4 regions of the Halomonas sp. IOP_14 genome follow, and region 4 is predicted to be linked to each of the others. Evidence: predicted binding sites of a transcription regulator. Region 4 holds the regulator's gene; each other region holds the start of a gene.
What was found. The regulator sigma-54, encoded in region 4, starts transcription at its own class of promoters, with help from an activator protein. The targets are predictions, from matches to a motif close to TGGCACNNNNNTTGCTNT.
Positions count from the first base shown of each region.

Region 1: the regulator sigma-54 is predicted to act here: its motif matches at 1,396-1,413, upstream of K7H09_RS17325 (amino acid ABC transporter substrate-binding protein).
Region 2: the regulator sigma-54 is predicted to act here: its motif matches at 2,127-2,144, upstream of codB (cytosine permease).
Region 3: the regulator sigma-54 is predicted to act here: its motif matches at 2,100-2,117, upstream of K7H09_RS02440 (NCS1 family nucleobase:cation symporter-1).

Region 1 is NZ_JAINWD010000029.1:72,086-76,299, reverse strand. Features, by position in the region: gene hemE (uroporphyrinogen decarboxylase) at 1-374, shown strand, start outside; gene speE (polyamine aminopropyltransferase) at 374-1,240, shown strand; gene K7H09_RS17325 (amino acid ABC transporter substrate-binding protein) at 1,509-2,534, shown strand; gene K7H09_RS17320 (amino acid ABC transporter permease) at 2,636-3,826, shown strand; gene K7H09_RS17315 (amino acid ABC transporter permease) at 3,842-4,214, shown strand, end outside.
Region 2 is NZ_JAINWD010000002.1:163,693-167,906, forward strand. Features, by position in the region: gene codA (cytosine deaminase) at 1-798, opposite strand, end outside; gene codB (cytosine permease) at 821-2,083, opposite strand; gene K7H09_RS02380 (diguanylate cyclase domain-containing protein) at 2,446-3,807, shown strand; gene K7H09_RS02385 (amino acid ABC transporter substrate-binding protein) at 3,812-4,214, shown strand, end outside.
Region 3 is NZ_JAINWD010000002.1:180,883-185,096, reverse strand. Features, by position in the region: gene K7H09_RS02445 (LysR family transcriptional regulator) at 1-423, shown strand, start outside; gene K7H09_RS02440 (NCS1 family nucleobase:cation symporter-1) at 438-1,955, opposite strand; gene K7H09_RS02435 (nitrilase-related carbon-nitrogen hydrolase) at 2,573-3,439, shown strand; gene hydA (dihydropyrimidinase) at 3,502-4,214, shown strand, end outside.
Region 4 is NZ_JAINWD010000004.1:87,705-91,918, reverse strand. Features, by position in the region: gene rapZ (RNase adapter RapZ) at 1-593, opposite strand, end outside; gene K7H09_RS04980 (PTS sugar transporter subunit IIA) at 681-1,151, opposite strand; gene hpf (ribosome hibernation-promoting factor, HPF/YfiA family) at 1,156-1,464, opposite strand; gene K7H09_RS04970 (RNA polymerase factor sigma-54) at 1,562-2,977, opposite strand; gene lptB (LPS export ABC transporter ATP-binding protein) at 3,107-3,856, opposite strand; gene lptA (lipopolysaccharide transport periplasmic protein LptA) at 3,868-4,214, opposite strand, start outside.

The DNA.
Region 1 (4,214 bases), on a different contig from region 4:
TGATTCTCTTCACCAAAAACGGCGGCCAGTGGCTTGAGCATATCGCCTGCGCCGGTGCCGATGCATTGGGTATCGACTGGTCTACCGAGCTTTCCGATGCCCGTGCCCGGGTTGGTCACAAAGTGGCGCTACAGGGCAATCTTGATCCCAACGTTCTGTTTGCCCGCCCCTCGGCTATCCGCGCTGAAGTAGCCCGCGTGTTGGAGAGCTACGGCCACGGCCCTGGCCACGTGTTTAACCTGGGCCACGGAATCAGCCAGTTTACCAACCCCGACAACGTCACTGCCTTTATGGAGGCGCTGCACGAATTAAGCCCGCAGTATCACCGCGATATTCCAACGCACACAAATGCACAGCACTCAGGAGCCAATTGATGAGCGATTTACGCGACGACCAATGGTTTACCGAAGTCTTTGATAGCCACGGCAGCGCTTTCTCACTGAAGATCTCTGAAAAACTGCTGGATGTACAGAGCCAATACCAGCATCTAGAGGTCTACGCCACCGAGACCTACGGCAACCTAATGGTGCTGGACGGCTGCGTGATGCTGACTGATCGCGATAACTTCCTCTACCACGAGATGATTGCGCATCCGGCGCTGTTTACCCACCAAGATCCCAAACGTGTGGTGATCATCGGCGGTGGCGACTGCGGCACCTTAAAAGAGGTGCTGCGCCACCCGAGTGTCGAGAAAGTTACCCAAATTGATATCGACGAAGAGGTCACCAAGGCCTCTGAGCGCTTCTTCCCGTCGTTGGTAGCGTCGAATAACGACCCCCGCGCTGAACTGCTGTTCGCCGACGGCGTCAAGTGGGTGGACGATGCACCTGATGAGAGCATCGATGTGCTGATTATCGACTCCACCGACCCGGTTGGGCCCGCTGAAGGGCTGTTTAAAACCGATTTTCTCAAGCGCTGCCACCGTATTTTGAAAAGCGGCGGCGTAATGGTGCAGCAGAGCGAATCACCGCTTTACCACAGTGGCTCGATCATCCGAGAGCTGCGCAACGACATGTTGAAAGCCGGTTTTGACAGCGTTGCCACGCTGCCCTTCCCGCAGCCGGTATATCCTTCAGGCTGGTGGAGCGTAACATTGGCGGGTAAAGCCACCGACGTGAATACGTTCCGCGAGCAGGCAGCCACCAACCACGACTTGCCGCTTGAATACTATAGCGTTGACGCCCATCGCGGTGCGCTCGCCCTCCCGCCGTTTATGCGCAAGGCATTCGCAGCCGAGTAAACCACGCCTAATAACTGCCTTTGTGTTACCGCCCACCTCAGCTTGCCCTATAACGGTGCAATGCGAGGTGGGCAGTAACCTTTTTGCACCTAGACCTTCGTCTCGAATTCGTTGAGTAGCGTTGAAAAGCGCTGAATTAACGCCTGTACCCTTGTTGGCATCTTCCTTGCTAGGTTTAGTGACATGCTACGGCATGCATAACTATTTCAACTACTGGTTTCATTAACTGATTTCAGTAGCTGATTCCAATAACTTCGAGGGAAACTAGATGTTCAATAAAAAACACTTAGCGCTTCTGGCGTCCGCTGGCTCACTTAGCCTGGCGGGAATGGCAACTGCTCAAGCCGACACCCTGGAAGATACCATTGAGCGTGGTGCCGTTCAGTGTGGTGTGAGCGATGGTTTGCCGGGCTTCTCAGCTCCGGACGACGACGGTAACTGGCAAGGTATCGACGTTGATGTATGCCGCGCTGTAGCGGCAGCGGTACTCGGCGACTCAGAAGCCGTCAACTATATTTCACTCAACGCCGTGGAGCGCTTCACCGCCCTGCAATCAGGTGAAGTCGACGTTCTATCACGTAATACCACTTGGACCACTACCCGCGATACAACTCTGGGCCTGAACTTCACCGGGGTTACTTTTTACGACGGCCAGGGCTTCATGGTATCCCGTGACCTGGGTATTACCGGTGCTGATGAACTCGACGGCGCCTCCATCTGCATTCAGTCTGGCACCACTACCGAGCTGAACCTGGCTGACTACTTCCGTGCTAACGACATGGAATTCAACCCGATCGTATTTGATACCTCTGAGCAAACCGTGGGTGGCTATCAGGCCGGCCGCTGTGACGTGCTAACCTCCGATACCTCTCAGCTAGCGGCGCTACGTATTCAGCTAGACGATCCTTCAGCCTCGATGATCCTGTCTGACGTTATCTCCAAAGAGCCACTAGGCCCTGTGGTTCGTCAGGGTGACGATCTTTGGTTCAACATTGTGAAATGGTCGCTGTTCGCCATGATTAACGCCGAAGAGTACGGCGTCACCAGTGAAAACGCTGAAGAAATGCTTAACTCTGAAGACCCCAACATCGCTCGCTTGCTAGGCCAAGACGGCAACTACGGTGAAGGCATGAACCTAGAAGCAGATTGGGCCTATAACATTATTAGCCAAGTGGGTAACTACGCTGAAAGCTTCGACCGCAACGTGGGCATGGGCTCGCCGCTGGAAATTGAGCGCGGTGTCAACGCCCTATGGACAGACGGCGGCTTCCAGTACGCTCCCCCGATTCGCTAAGCGTCTCGCTTGACCCCGGCCCGCCGCCCTCTTCACAGGTATCTGTTTAAAGGTCGTGGCGGGCCATTTGATTGACCTTCCGTGTAGCGGAGACGCCATCCATGTCTGTAAGACCCAACATTCGCCCCGCTGGCCACAAGCCGCCGTTTTGGCGAGACCGCGCTAAGCGCGCACTTATTTTTCAGCTTATATTGGTCGCCGTTGTCGCGGCTTTCCTGATCTATATTATCGGCAATACCCAAGCCAACCTGAATGCTCGCGGCATTACCACTGGCTTTGGCTTCCTGGGCAACACAGCCGGCTTTGGTATTGGTCAAAGCTTAATCGAGTACTCCTCCCAAAGTACCTACGGCCGCACTTTTGTGATTGGCTTGCTCAATACGCTGCTAGTCGGTGGATTGGGGGTGTTAGCTGCCTCGATTATTGGTTTTATCGTCGGTATCGCGCGGCTATCGCCCAACTGGTTGATCGCTCGGCTAGCCAATGCGTATATCGAAACGTTTCGTAATATCCCCCTGCTGCTGCAAATTTTCTTCTGGTACTTTGCTGTACTGCGGACGTTACCCAGCGCTAGAGAGAGCATGGCCTTTGGTGAAGCCATTTTCCTGAACGTGCGCGGGCTGTACCTACCTCAGCCTCTGTTCGAGTCAGGATTTGGTCTTATCCCAGCCACCTTCGTGGTGGCTATTATTGCCAGCATCGCACTGGTCATGTGGAACAAGCGCCGTCACGAAGCCACCGGCAAGCGCCTACCGGTTTTCTGGATGTCGCTGGTGATTATCTTTGGCCTACCACTGCTGGTACTGGTCGCTACAGGTGTACCGGTGACCTGGGAGATGCCGGTACTGCGCGGCTTTAACTTCGGCGGTGGTATTACCATTATCCCTGAATTTTTGGCCCTGTGGCTGGCGCTGTCTATCTATACCGCGTCCTTCATTGCGGAGATTGTGCGCTCGGGCATCCAAGCCATCCCCCATGGCCAAACGGAAGCCGCCCAGGCATTGAGCTTGCCGCGCAAGCTAGTGCTGCGCCTAATCATCATTCCCCAGGCTATGCGCGTCATTATTCCGCCACTCACCAGCCAATACCTCAACCTGATTAAAAACTCGTCACTGGCCACCGCCATCGGCTACCCCGACCTGGTATCGGTTTTTGCCGGCACCACGCTCAACCAGACCGGTCAGGCAATCGAAGTCATTGCCATGACCATGGCGGTTTATCTGATCATCAGCTTGCTGGTGTCCATGTTCATGAACTGGTTCAACGCTCGCGTTGCGCTGGTCGAACGCTAGGCCGGAGGCGACCCCATGATTCACAATAAAGAAACCATACCTCAGCGCCCGGCTCCTAAAGGCACCATTGGGCCGGTTGCCTGGCTACGAGGCAATCTGTTCAACGGCCCTATCAATAGCATCTTCACGCTACTGGGCCTGTACGTGCTCTATCTACTCGTGGTGCCAACGGTTCAGTGGGCATTTATTGATGCCAACTGGGTGGGCGACAGCCGCGAAGACTGCACACGGGTGGGCGCCTGCTGGGTATTCGTTAACGCACGCTTTTCCCAGTTTATGTACGGCCTCTACCCGAGTGAGGAGTATTGGCGCGCCAACATCGTGTTTGCCATGTTCGCGGGCATTATTGCCTGGATGGTCATTCCGCGCCTGCCGTTTAAGCGCTGGA
Region 2 (4,214 bases), on a different contig from region 4:
ACCCGAGCGTTTTAGCAGCAGAAACAGCTTGGAGCAGTAAGCGTTGTCGTAGGAGTGCATTGCTGTGGCGTGGCTAGCGGTCACGCGGCTGCCCAAGTCATTAAACAGTGCCTCGCAGGCCAATACTTCGAGAAAGCGCGAGTTGGGGTCGTCAATCTCGTCACAGTGCACATCCACCAGGCGGTCGTACTTGATCGCCAATTCGATCACTCGCTTCATGGAGGCCACGCCCAGCTCACGGGTGTATTCGAAGTGGGGGATGCCGCCCACCACATCGGCGCCGATCTCTAGTGCCTCCTCCATCAGCCGATCGCCGCCTGGGTAAGAGAGCAGGCCATCTTGAGGGAAGGCGACTACCTGAATATCAATTTTATCTTTTAACTCGTCGCGCAAGGCGCACAGGGTTTTAAGCCCAATCAGGCTAGGGTCGCTGGTGTCGGCGTGGGTGCGCACAAACTGAACGCCGTTGCCGATTAACAGGTTTAGGGTTTTAAGCGCGCGCTCGCGAATATCCGCTTCGGTGAGCATAGGCTTACGCTCGCCCCAGCGCTCAATGCCTTCAAACAGCGTGCCGCTCTGGTTCCAGCTTGGCTCACCTGCCGTAAGGGCGGCGTCCAAATGGATATGGGGCTCAATAAACGGCGCACAAATGAGCTTGGCGCCCGCATCAATCTGCCCTTCGCTCGCTGTTTGCGGCATGTCTTGCTCGGTAATCGCTGTGAACGTGCCGTTCTCAATCTCAAGTCGGTAAAGCTCAGGACGCTGGCGCAAACGGGCGTTAAGAATCTGCATGCTCATATAACAAGGCTCACTTATTTTATTACTTCGCAGTAGAGGGAAGCGTATCGCTCAGCGTAGCGTGGTTTAAACGAAGCAGCACGGCGTAGCTTCCTGCTGCCACTACAACACCTACCAGTGGTGGCAGTAACGGGGAGAAGTAAGCGGCCCCGGCGCCCAGCGCATACGCAGCTAACCCTCGGCGGTTGAAGTCGGGTAGTTGTGCTTTATCCAATGTGGGGTAGCGGCCTTTATGCTTGAGCCAAAAGTCCGCCATGATCACCCCGCCCATGGGCGGTATAAAGGTGCCGAGTAACACCAGAAATGGGATGAGTAGGTTATACATACCGCCCACCGCCAGCACGGTGCCAATCGCCGCGCCACCCACAGTGACCAGGCGGCGCTTTTCGGTGCGCAGCAAATTACAGCCCGCCACGGCGAAGTTGTAGATAGTGTTGTCCTGGGTTGTCCAGATATTCAGGAACAGCATCAGCACGGCGATGGTGACAAAGCCCTGAGCGATCAATACATCCACGATATCCGCCTGCTGGTAAATCATGGTGCCAAGAGCGCCGGTCAGCACCATTAAGCCGTTACCGACAAAAAAGGCCGCCAGGGTCGCGATCACGGCAATTTTCGGCGTTTTGGCGAAGCGGCTCCAGTTAGTCGCTTGGGTACCGCCGCTAATAAAGGTACCGATAATCACGGTAATTGCAGCCGCCACACTCATACTCTCCGTGGGTGTTTGCTGGCTTAACCCTGCAAAACCGCGCACATCCACCAGCCCCGTGAACAGGCTGATCAATATAAATAGCATCATGGCCGGGACAGCAAAGCGCGACAGCCAGTCCATACCTCTATAGCCAATCATGGCAGTCACGCAGAAACCAAACCCAAATAGCACCATTAAGGGGATTTCCAGCCATTCAGGCATCCCGGTGGTGCGTACTAACACTAGCGCAATCGTGGCAGTGCCCCAGGCGTACCAGCCGATCTGGGTAAAACCGAGAATAAAGTCGGAGAGTTTGCTGCCTTTTTCGCCGAAGCAGAAGCGTCCCATCAGCACCGAATTGAGTCCGCTTTTACAAGCAATATAGGCGAGGGCTGCCGCATACATCCCCAGCAGCAAGTTGCCAATCCCTATGATCCATAGCAGTTGGCCAATCGGAAAGGCTTGGCCTAACGTGCCGCCCGCCCACATGGTGGCGGTGAAAAACGTAAATCCAAGCAGTACTGCCGAGGTAGAAAGCAGGCCCTTGCGGGCACTGGTAGGGACTTCACTGAGTGGATAGTCAGAATGGTGCATCACGCTCTCCTAATATAAATCAGCAAACTTGTTAGCTACTTATAAAGCAAGAGATATGCCAAAAGGGTAGGGCAATAAGAATGATTACGCTTGTCATTTTTTAAGACATGCCCACTCATTTTAATGATACTTTAGTAAATAAAACCTAATTGTTTGTGTACGTTTGCCGAATAAAATAGTGGTCAAAAAAGCTTGTTTGTTAAAGAAATGGTCGCTCATTGTGATTACGTCCAGATACGCCCGCTGCAGCTATAGCCATGAAGGAATCGGAGTAGATGCCAGAACCCCAGCATAGGAGTGCTTCACTGCCTGCGGCTAAACTTCCTTGGCATCATACCCTGGTGGGTAAGGTGGTGATGTTTATGCTGATGGGCGTGCTGTTTGCGTATGTAACGGGGGCGCTGTCAGGTTTTTTTATGGTTGAGCGTGGGGCTCGGGAGCAGTGGTTGCGTGAAGCGCAGGTGAATGCCCAGATAGTGAGCGCGACTATTAGGCGTATTTATACGTCCGTGGCGGTTAAGACCGATGGCACGGGTCAAGTCACGCATATCATTTCCCAGCGCCCAATTGGCGATGAAGAGTCGGTTCTGGAAACTGGGTTTAGCCCGATTGATGTATTAGCGTTAGCAAGTGCACAAACACGTAACAACGTATGGCTGTTCACTAAGTCATCAGAAGGTTCTCTCACCGTAGTGGCTGATGCGCTTAACACACCATCAGACTCACCTGCCAACTTGGCAGTAGATACATGGCAAACAAAAGCGGATGCCGTTGATTTTTATGTTGGATTTGCCAGCATTGGCAATGAAGAGCACTTCATTAGTTCGCTGCCCATTGTTACTCCTGATGGTCAACTGTTAGGCGTGCTGGTAGCCACTATAGGCCAGAAAGGTGGGCTGTATCAGATGCGTAATGATCTGATCAGTAAAGCATTTGTAGCGCTACTGGTGGTATTGGTCGCAACAGCCCTGCTAGTCACTGTTTTGATGCGTCAGTTATTTACACCCGTGCCAGTATTAATTAAGTCGCTCACCGAAATCGCTAAAAACCAGACTGCTGACAGCACGCCTTATACCGACCGTAACGATGAAATTGGCCGGATGGCAAAGGCCATAGATGCGCTTCGTAAGAAAGTCATTGAGCGTGAACACTTACTTGAAGTTAAAGACGAAGCGCTGCGCTTTCAGCATCTTGCTCATCATGATGAGCTGACCAAATTGCCCAACCGCGTGCAATTAAATAATGCTTTAAAAACCGCTGTGCACTCACTGCTTCAAGGCGACGTATTTAATGTCATGCTATTTGATCTTGACCATTTTAAAGCAGTTAACGATAGTCTGGGGCACGCGGCGGGTGATGCTTTGCTCGTTGAAGTTAGTCAGCGGGTGCAGGGGCTGCTGACCGACGATGATTTGGTGGCGCGCCTTGGTGGCGATGAGTTTGCCATCATTCAACGCGTTGTGCGTAGTGCCACCAATGAGGCAAAAGTACTGGCAGAAGCAATTGTGTCTGTTCTACGTGAACCGTATCAGTTTAATAACCAGGAAATTAACATTGGAGTGAGTGTTGGCATTGCAACCGCACCCGCTGATGGCCGCAATAGCCACGATCTGCTACGTCACGCAGATCTGGCGCTCTATGCGGCCAAGGCGAAAGGGCGCGACCGCTATATGCTCTATGCCGCAGGGATGACAATGGATTCCGGGATCATCGAACAAAGGTAAGCCTATGAAGTGGCTAGTAGCGTTATTAATGACCAGTGCGGTGTGGCAAGGTGCCGCTGCTGGTGAGGAGATCGCCTCCTCGCCGACGTTGTCGCGTATTGTGTCTACTGGTGAGATTACTATCGGCCATCGTACCAGCGAAGCCCCCTTCTCCTACCTAGTTAATGACCAGCCAACAGGCTATGCGATCGACCTGTGCCTAAACGTCATCGAAGGTCTGGAGGAAACATTGGGCTTAGGTGATCTCAAGGTAAATTATGTGCCGGTAACGCCTGCAAATCGGTTCATATTAGTACGTAATGGTGAAGTGGATATCGAGTGTGGAGTGACCACCAATACCCCTGAACGTCGCCGTCAGGCCGCTTTTTCATACCCTCATTTTCTGACCGCAACGCGCTATGTATCCC
Region 3 (4,214 bases), on a different contig from region 4:
GTGAACCTGCCCACCAGCTTAGAAGCGCGGCACCTTTACGACGAGCCATCGTATCTTTACTGCGCGGCTGGCCATCCGCTGTTTACTGAGGATGATGATACGCTTAGCTGTGCAGATATCGCCCAACACTCGGCTATTTCACCCCGCTATCCGCTACCGGTTGAGGCCCGACAGGCGCATGATGCGCTAAGCCTTCGTGCCTCAGCATCCGACCGAGAAGGCGCCGCTTTTTTGATTCTTACCGGGCGATTTATCGGCTTTCTGCCTGAACACGTAGCTGCACAGTGGGTGGCAGCGGGCAAGATGCGAGCGTTGCATGCCAACACGCAGCACTACCGCATCCCCTTTGTGCTGATCACCCGCCACGACCGCCGCCCCAACCGAGTGGTCGATGCGTTTCTACGCTTAATCAAAAGCAGCTAAACCCGGCAGTATGTTTAACGCTGCTCGGTTGCCTCATTGGCCATTATCGGCGCTGGCCCCGCCTGGGGCGATGACGCCAACACTTGGCTTGCCACATAGTAAACAATTGCCCCCAGCGCCGAGCCGGTAAACCAGCCGTAGTCGTAGAACCAATTCATGGTGCCAGTTAACAGCGATAGCAACGTAAGCGCCACCGGCACGCCAAAGGCGATAAAACCCGCGATGTTCACCGCAGGATAAGCATGGTTATCCATATACAGGCTGGGCACATCCAAACGCTGCTTTTTGATCAGGAAGTAGTCCACCGCCATGATGCCCGCGATGGGCCCCAGCAGGCTGGAGTAACCCAGCAGCCAGTTGGAGTACATCTGCTCCAGAGAAACCCCTGGCGGAATAACGCCCGCTTTTTGCAGCAGATCGTAGCCCATCAACAACACGCCCACCGCGCCAGTCATCAGCACGCCGCGCGTCTGGTTAATCAATTTGGGCGCAATGTTCTGAAAATCGTTGGTAGGCGACACGATGTTAGAAGCCGTATTGGTAGAGATCGTGGCGATAATGATCAACAGCATCGCCAGTACCACCCAGAAGGGGCTGTCGATATAGCCAATCAAACGTACCGGGTCGGCAACGGTTTCCCCTACCAGCGTTTCGGAAGCAGCGGTTAACACGACACCGAGTGCGGCAAAGAAAAACATCGTTAGCGGCAGCCCAATCACCTGACCAACGATCTGATCTTTTTGGCTTTTGGCAAAGCGACTGAAATCGGGAATATTCAGCGACAGCGTGGCCCAAAAACCCACCATGGCGGTTAAGCCCGCGAAGAAGTAGCCGTATACCGATGCCCCTTCAGGCCGCGACGGCGGCTGTGCCAGTAGTTCGGACATCGACATATTTGGCCACGCCCATATCATCAGCCCAACACCAACGGCTAACAGCAGCGGTGCGGCGAAGGTTTCCAACCATTTAATCGACTCTGCACCACGAATCACCACATAGAGATTCATCGCACCAAAGACAAAAAAGCCGATGACTTCACCAACACCGCCCATCGCAGCCCAAGCGGGAATCAACTCGGAGAGCAACAGATGAATGGCCAAACCGCCAAACATGGTTTGAATACCAAACCAGCCGCAGCCGACCAGGGCGCGCACCAGACAGGGTACGTTGGAACCTAAAATACCGAACGAAGAGCGTAAAACCACCGGAAAAGGAATACCAAACTTCGTACCGGGAAAGGCGTTTAAGGTAAGAGGAATCAGCACGATCACGTTGGCCAACAAAATGGCAAACAACGCCTCCCCCACGCTCAGCCCGAAGTAGGCGGTTAATACCCCGCCTAGGGTGTAGGTGGGCACGCAGATCGACATGCCTACCCAGAGTGCCGCAATATTCCACTTACTCCAGGTGCGCTCGCTGGCCTGGGTAGGCGCAATATCCTCATTAAAGCGCGAACTACTGCGTACATCGTCCCCTACATCTAGCTCTATCAGCCCACCTCGATCCACCATCTGAGAGGTTGTTTCGGTCATTTTTTATCTCCTCAGCATTGCGTTATTGCGCTGCCTAGCTCCCACGGCCAGTGGAGCTTTTCAAAAAGGCGCTTAGAAATCATGGCTTTTAGAAACCATTGTTTTTCAAAACCATCGTTCTTAGAAACCATAGCTTTTAGAAAACAAGCAATAAGCATGCCTACTTGAAAAAGCAGGTCAATTAACTCATTGATTAAAAAGCTGCCTTCCTGGACAACATTATTATTGTTAGCTTGTTATCTTTATATTTTCCCCACCTAAAACAAAAACCAACTAAACAAAGCTAGATCAAAAAAAATATTTGCACCAATTTAAAACAGAAAAAAACCAAAAACACTCGCTAGAAATATACCAAACCAATGATTTTAAAAGAATAAAAAAACCATCCAAAACAGTGCAAGACCTCACCAAAAAAGTGAATATCACCAAATGGAACAATAAAAATAAGCAAACTCAATGAGTTAAAGACGATTTAACAAATCTCCTTTAAAGACTTGCTAAAACCACCTACCCAGCGCTACTTTCAACAAAAGCTGTCTATTTCGTCAGCTTTACAAAACTAGTTTCAAGAACACTACAAACATACGCTACACATCAACAATCAGAGGGAGCGTCTCATGCAGAAGATGAAAATCGGGTTGATTCAGATGGGCCTGAAAACCAGCACCGACCTTGAACCAGAAGCTATTCGCGACGCCATGAACGAGGCACATCTGCCAATGATTCAGCAAGCGGCTGACCAGGGCGTGCAGGTGCTTTGCTTCCAGGAAGTGTTTAACCAGCCCTACTTTTGCCCCAGCCAGGACGGCAAGTGGTACGCCGCCGCCGAGCGGGTACCGGAAGGCCCTACCTGCCAGATGATGCAGAAGCTCGCCGCCGAGCACCGCATGGTGATCATCGTGCCGGTGTATGAAGAGACTGAAACCGGTGTTTACTACAACACCGCAGCGGTATTCGACGCTGACGGCAGTTACTTAGGCAAGTACCACAAAACCCATATTCCCCAAGTAGCCGGTTTTTGGGAAAAATTCTTCTTCAAGCCGGGAAAATCCAACTGGCCAGTGTTCGATACTGCCTACGGCAAAATCGGCGTGTATATCTGCTACGACCGTCACTTCCCCGAAGGCTGGCGGGCGCTTGCTCTCAATGGCGCTGAGGTGATTTTCAACCCTTCCGCCACCGTGGCCGGTCTTTCCCAATACCTGTGGGAGTTAGAGCAACCTGCCTCTGCCGCCGCCAATGGCTGCTTTATCGCTGCGATCAATCGAGTTGGAACCGAGGCGCCGTGGAACATCGGCGACTTTTACGGCTCCAGCTATATCGTTAACCCCCGCGGCAAAATCGAAGCTCAGGCCAGCGAAACAGAAGACGAGCTGCTGGTGCACGAGATCGATTTGGACATGGTGCGGGAGGTACGCAACAACTGGCAGTTCTTCCGCGACCGTCGCCCGGAAACCTATACCCGCCTGACCGACGGTGAATGATTCTGCTGGTAAAAAACAGGTTGCTGGTTAAGTTTTCTATTTAAAAACAACAGGAGCGAACGATGAGCTTATTAATCAAGGGCGGCACCGTGGTCACCCACGCCGATACCTACCGCGCAGACGTACTGTGTGTCGACGGTAAAATCCATGCGATTGGCACCGATCTAGATGTCCCTGAAGGGTGTGAAATTGTCGATGCCAGCGATCAACTGGTGATGCCCGGCGGTATCGATCCCCATACGCACATGCAACTGCCGTTCATGGGCACCGTGGCCAGCGAAGATTTCTATACCGGCACCGCCGCGGCCTTGGCCGGGGGCACCACTTCGATCATCGACTTCGTGATCCCACAGCCAGGTCAGTCGCTCCTTGAGGCCTTCGAAACCTGGCAAGGCTGGGCGGAAAAAGCCGCCACCGATTTTGCCTTCCACGTGGCGATTACCTGGTGGGACGATAGCGTGCGAGAGGAAATGGGCACCCTGGTTCATGAACACGGGGTGAACAGCTTCAAACACTTTATGGCCTACAAGGGCGCGATCATGGCCACTGATGACATTCTGGTGGAAAGCTTCTCGCGCTGTCTGGAGCTAGGCGCGGTGCCTACGGTTCACGCCGAAAACGGTGAGCTGGTCTACCACATGCAGCAAAAACTGCTCGCCCAGGGCATGACCGGGCCGGAAGCCCATCCGCTTTCGCGCCCACCCCAGGTGGAAGGCGAAGCGGCCAGCCGGGCGATTCGCATTGCCAGCACCCTGGGCGCACCGATCTATCTGGT
Region 4 (4,214 bases):
GTTGGATCCCAGTACGGATTTGGCAGGCAGCGCACATCGAAGACCAGGTCGGCGTCTAACGGTACGCCGCGTTTATACCCAAACGATTCCAGCGTTAGCGTCAGCTTGTCGCGCCGCTGATGGGCTACTTGGTCGGTAATGCGACGGCGTAAATCGTGCACCGATAATCGTGATGTATCGATCAATAGATCGGCCAGATCGCGAATATCCTCTAGCGTCGTCTCTTCTTTATTGATCGCCTCTTCCAGCGTCATTTCGCTATCGCGGGTCAGCGGATGACGGCGACGCGTTGCTGAGTAACGCTCAAGCAGTATGCGCGCATCGGTGGTCAGGTAAATAACTTGAAAGTCGATTTTACGCTGGCGCAACTCGTCTAATAAAGAGGGCAGGCGCTCCAGAGCTCCCGGCAAATTGCGGGCATCAATACTCACCGCTAAATGTGCTCGGTCGCCCTGGTCACGCAGTTCATCCACCAACGACCCCAGCAACATAGCTGGGAGGTTATCAATCGCGTAGTAGCCAAGATCTTCCAGCGCTTGCAAGGCGATAGATTTACCTGACCCGGAGCGGCCGCTAATGATCACCAGTTGCATAGAGTCTCTCTTTGCTTTGATCAAGCTGCGTTGAGGGTGGTGAGCGGATAACCTGCTGTGATCTGCCCTGAACAGGGTTTCAGACCCTTAGGCCGCTGATTGCTCGCGAATTTTGGCGGTAATCAGCTCAAGCAGTTCGCGCTGGCTGGCTGCTTTACGCAGTTGCTGGCGCGTGTCCGCATCATTCATGATGGTCGCTACCTGACCCAGTAGTGAGAGATGCGTGTCATCTGCCTCTTCGGGTACCAACAGGACAAACACCAGATCTACCGGGTCGCCGTCGATAGCGTCAAAATCGATCGCTTCAGCCAGTTTCAAAAATCCAGCGATAGGGGCGTTGCAGTGGGGGCTACGCGCATGAGGAATAGCCACGCCGTTACCAATACCCGTACTACCTAAGCGCTCGCGGCCGATTAAACGGCTAAACACTTCTTGGCTGTCCAGGCTGGGGATATTTTGGGCGATAAAGGTGCTGTAAAACTCCAGCACCCTTTTTTTGCTGCCCCCGGGGACGTCGAACAGAACGCGTTCCGGGGGGAGTATGGTTTCCAACGTCATTGAATTAACGCACACCGGCGCCTTGGGCGCGAGCTTGTGCTTTTTCCTTGTGTTTAACGAGTTGACGGTCGATTTTGTCCGCTAGTGCGTCGATAGCGGCGTACATATCACTGTCTAGGGCTTCCGCATGTAAGTCAGCACCTGCGGCGTGCAGCGTACAGGCGGCCTGCTGGCGCTCTTTCTCCACTGATAAGGTGACTTGCACCGTAGTTATATTGTCGTAATGGCGCTCTACACGCTCAAGCTTCTCGTTGACATAGTCACGCAAGGCGTCAGTCAGTTCTACGTGATGACCAGTGATATTTACTTGCATTGACGTGCTCCTTATCCATCGGACTGTACTTCGATTGTAACCCTTTTTGCCGCGTTGCAAAGCCCTTGTCGAGAGTTTCCCTGAAACGTTAACGAAGTTAGCGCAAACGACGCCGTTCACTGGAAGAGGGAATGCCCATGGCTTCACGGTATTTCGCCACCGTACGACGCGCCACTTGAATCCCTCCTTCGCCTAATAGCGTCACTAAGCGGCTGTCTGAAAGCGGCTTGCCGGGCGGCTCCTCTTGAATCAGTTTCTTGAGTCGTGCACGGATGGCGGTGCTGGAGTGGCTGTCACCATCTTGACCGCTCACCTGGCTTGAGAAAAAGTATTTGAGTTCAAACACACCACGGGGTGTATGGATATATTTTTGCGTCGTTACCCGTGAAATAGTCGACTCGTGCATCTCCACGGCTTCGGCAATGTCGGCCAGTATCAGTGGTTTCATGGCTTCTTCGCCGTGCTCTAAAAAGCCAATCTGGCGGGTAATGATCTCGCGACCAACACGCAGCAGCGTATCGTTTCGGCTAGAGAGGCTCTTGATCAACCAGCGCGCTTCCTGCAAGTGCTCTTTGAGAAACTGGTTGTCATCGCTTTTATCCGCACGCTTAATCAAGCTGGCGTAGTCGGGCTGAATGCGCAGCCGTGGCAGGGCCTCGGGGTTGAGCTCTAAATGCCAGCCTTCATTATCGTGGCGGACGACTAGATCGGGGGTGACATAGCTGTCATCGGTGTCGCCGTAGGCGCTGCCTGGGCGTGGGTCTAGGCTGCGAATAAGCAGGATGACATCGGCCAGCTGTTCGTCGTCGAGCCCTAGACGGCGTTTCAGCAGACGCATATCGTCTTTGCCAAGCGCTTCGAGAAACTGCCGCACCAAGCGGCGGGCGGGAACCAGCAGTGGCGTATCATCGGGGAGAGCGGCGAGCTGCAGCATCAAGCATTCACGCAAGTCACGGGCAAATATGCCGGTCGGCTCAAACTGCTGGAGCTTGAGTAGAATGGTTTCCACTTCGCGCTGGCTTAGCCCGTCAATGCCCTGGGCACGAAGCCCTTCACGGATGTCGTTGAGCGGCTGGGTCAGGTAGCCGTTGGCGTCTAGCGCGTCGATTAAACTTTCCGCGACAAGCTGCTCGCGAGCGCTAAAATCGGTCATGGCGAGTTGCCACAGCAGGTGGCCATGAAGGCTCTGCCCGGCTGCCTGGCGCTCAAAGTCGGGGCCTTCGCTGCTGCTGCCCCCCTGGCTTCCCATATCTTGATAGGTATCTGACCAGTCGCTATCTACCGAGAGCTCAGTAGGGATGCTCTCTGACCACTCTTCTTCCTTAGGCTCGCTGACAGCCTGTTCACTAAATTCATCTTCCTGCTCCAGCATGGGATTGGCATCGAGGGCCTGCTGAATTTCTTGACGAAGATCCAGCGTAGAGAGTTGCAGCAGCGCAATGGCCTGCTGCAACTGGGGCGTCATGGTCAGCTGTGTGCCGATACGCAGTTGGAGAGAAGCTTTCATGACCATCTGAGAACCACTCGTTAATCAGAATGCTCCACCCTAGTGCGAGTGAGTGCTTGGCGCAAGTGCAATAAGCATGCCATTGGTCGTAAAGTTGTTTTAAAGCGCTATTTAGGGGCGATTAAGGCAAAAACATTACAGGCGAAAATCGGCGCCCAAATACACATCCCTTACTTTTTGGTTGGTGAGAATCGAGGCGGGCGAGCCACTGGCGATGATTTGCCCATCGCCGACGATATAGGCGATATCGCAAATGTCTAGTGTTTCACGCACGTTGTGATCGGTGATCAGCACGCCGATATGGCGCTGTTTCAGTGCACGAATGATGGTTTTAATCTCACCTACCGAGATGGGGTCAACGCCCGCAAAAGGCTCATCGAGCAGAATAAAAGCGGGCTCTGTGGCTAGCGAGCGGGCTATTTCTACACGCCTGCGCTCGCCGCCCGAAAGGCTCATGCCCAGGTTGTCGCGAATATGGGTGATATGGAAGTCTTCGAGTAGCGCTTCCAGGCGCTGTTCGCGGTCGCTGCGGTTAAGCTCTTTGCGGGTCTCGAGTATCGCCATAATATTCTCGGCAACCGAGAGTTTGCGGAAAATAGACGCCTCTTGAGGTAGATAGCCAATCCCCGCGGCTGCGCGCTCGTGCATGGGGGCGCGCGTTAAATCCACATCGTCGATACCCACCTTGCCAGCGTCGGATTTGACCAGCCCAACAATCATATAAAATGAGGTGGTTTTGCCCGCGCCGTTGGGGCCCAAAAGGCCAACGACACTGCCTTGGGATATCTCCAGATTGATGTCTTTGACCACTCGGCGGCGTTTGTAGCTTTTAGCCAGGTGGTGGGCATAAAGGGTTTTGATCGGCGCAGTGTCAGCAGTGGCCACAGCTAGGCTCCCTATTGTTCAGGCTGAAGGGTCATGCGTATGCGCTGGGGCTCGCTGCCATCAACGTCAGAGCGCGCTTGAATCACTTCTCGGTCAATAAAATACTCAAGGCGACCGCCACTAAAGGTGTCCTCTTGCTGGGTCAGTTCGGCTTGGTCGATCAGCTCTACGCGACGCTCGGCGACGTGATAAATAATTCGCCGCGCCCAGCCTTCCGTGGGGCCTTCTTGCCCTTCGCCTTGATGGCGCAAGTAGGCGCGTTCACCGGTAGCGGTGGCTGTCGAGAGTTCGCCCGCGTCGTTGCGTTCGATCTCTACCCGCTCGCCGCGCAGCTGCATTTCGCCTTGGCGAATGTCCA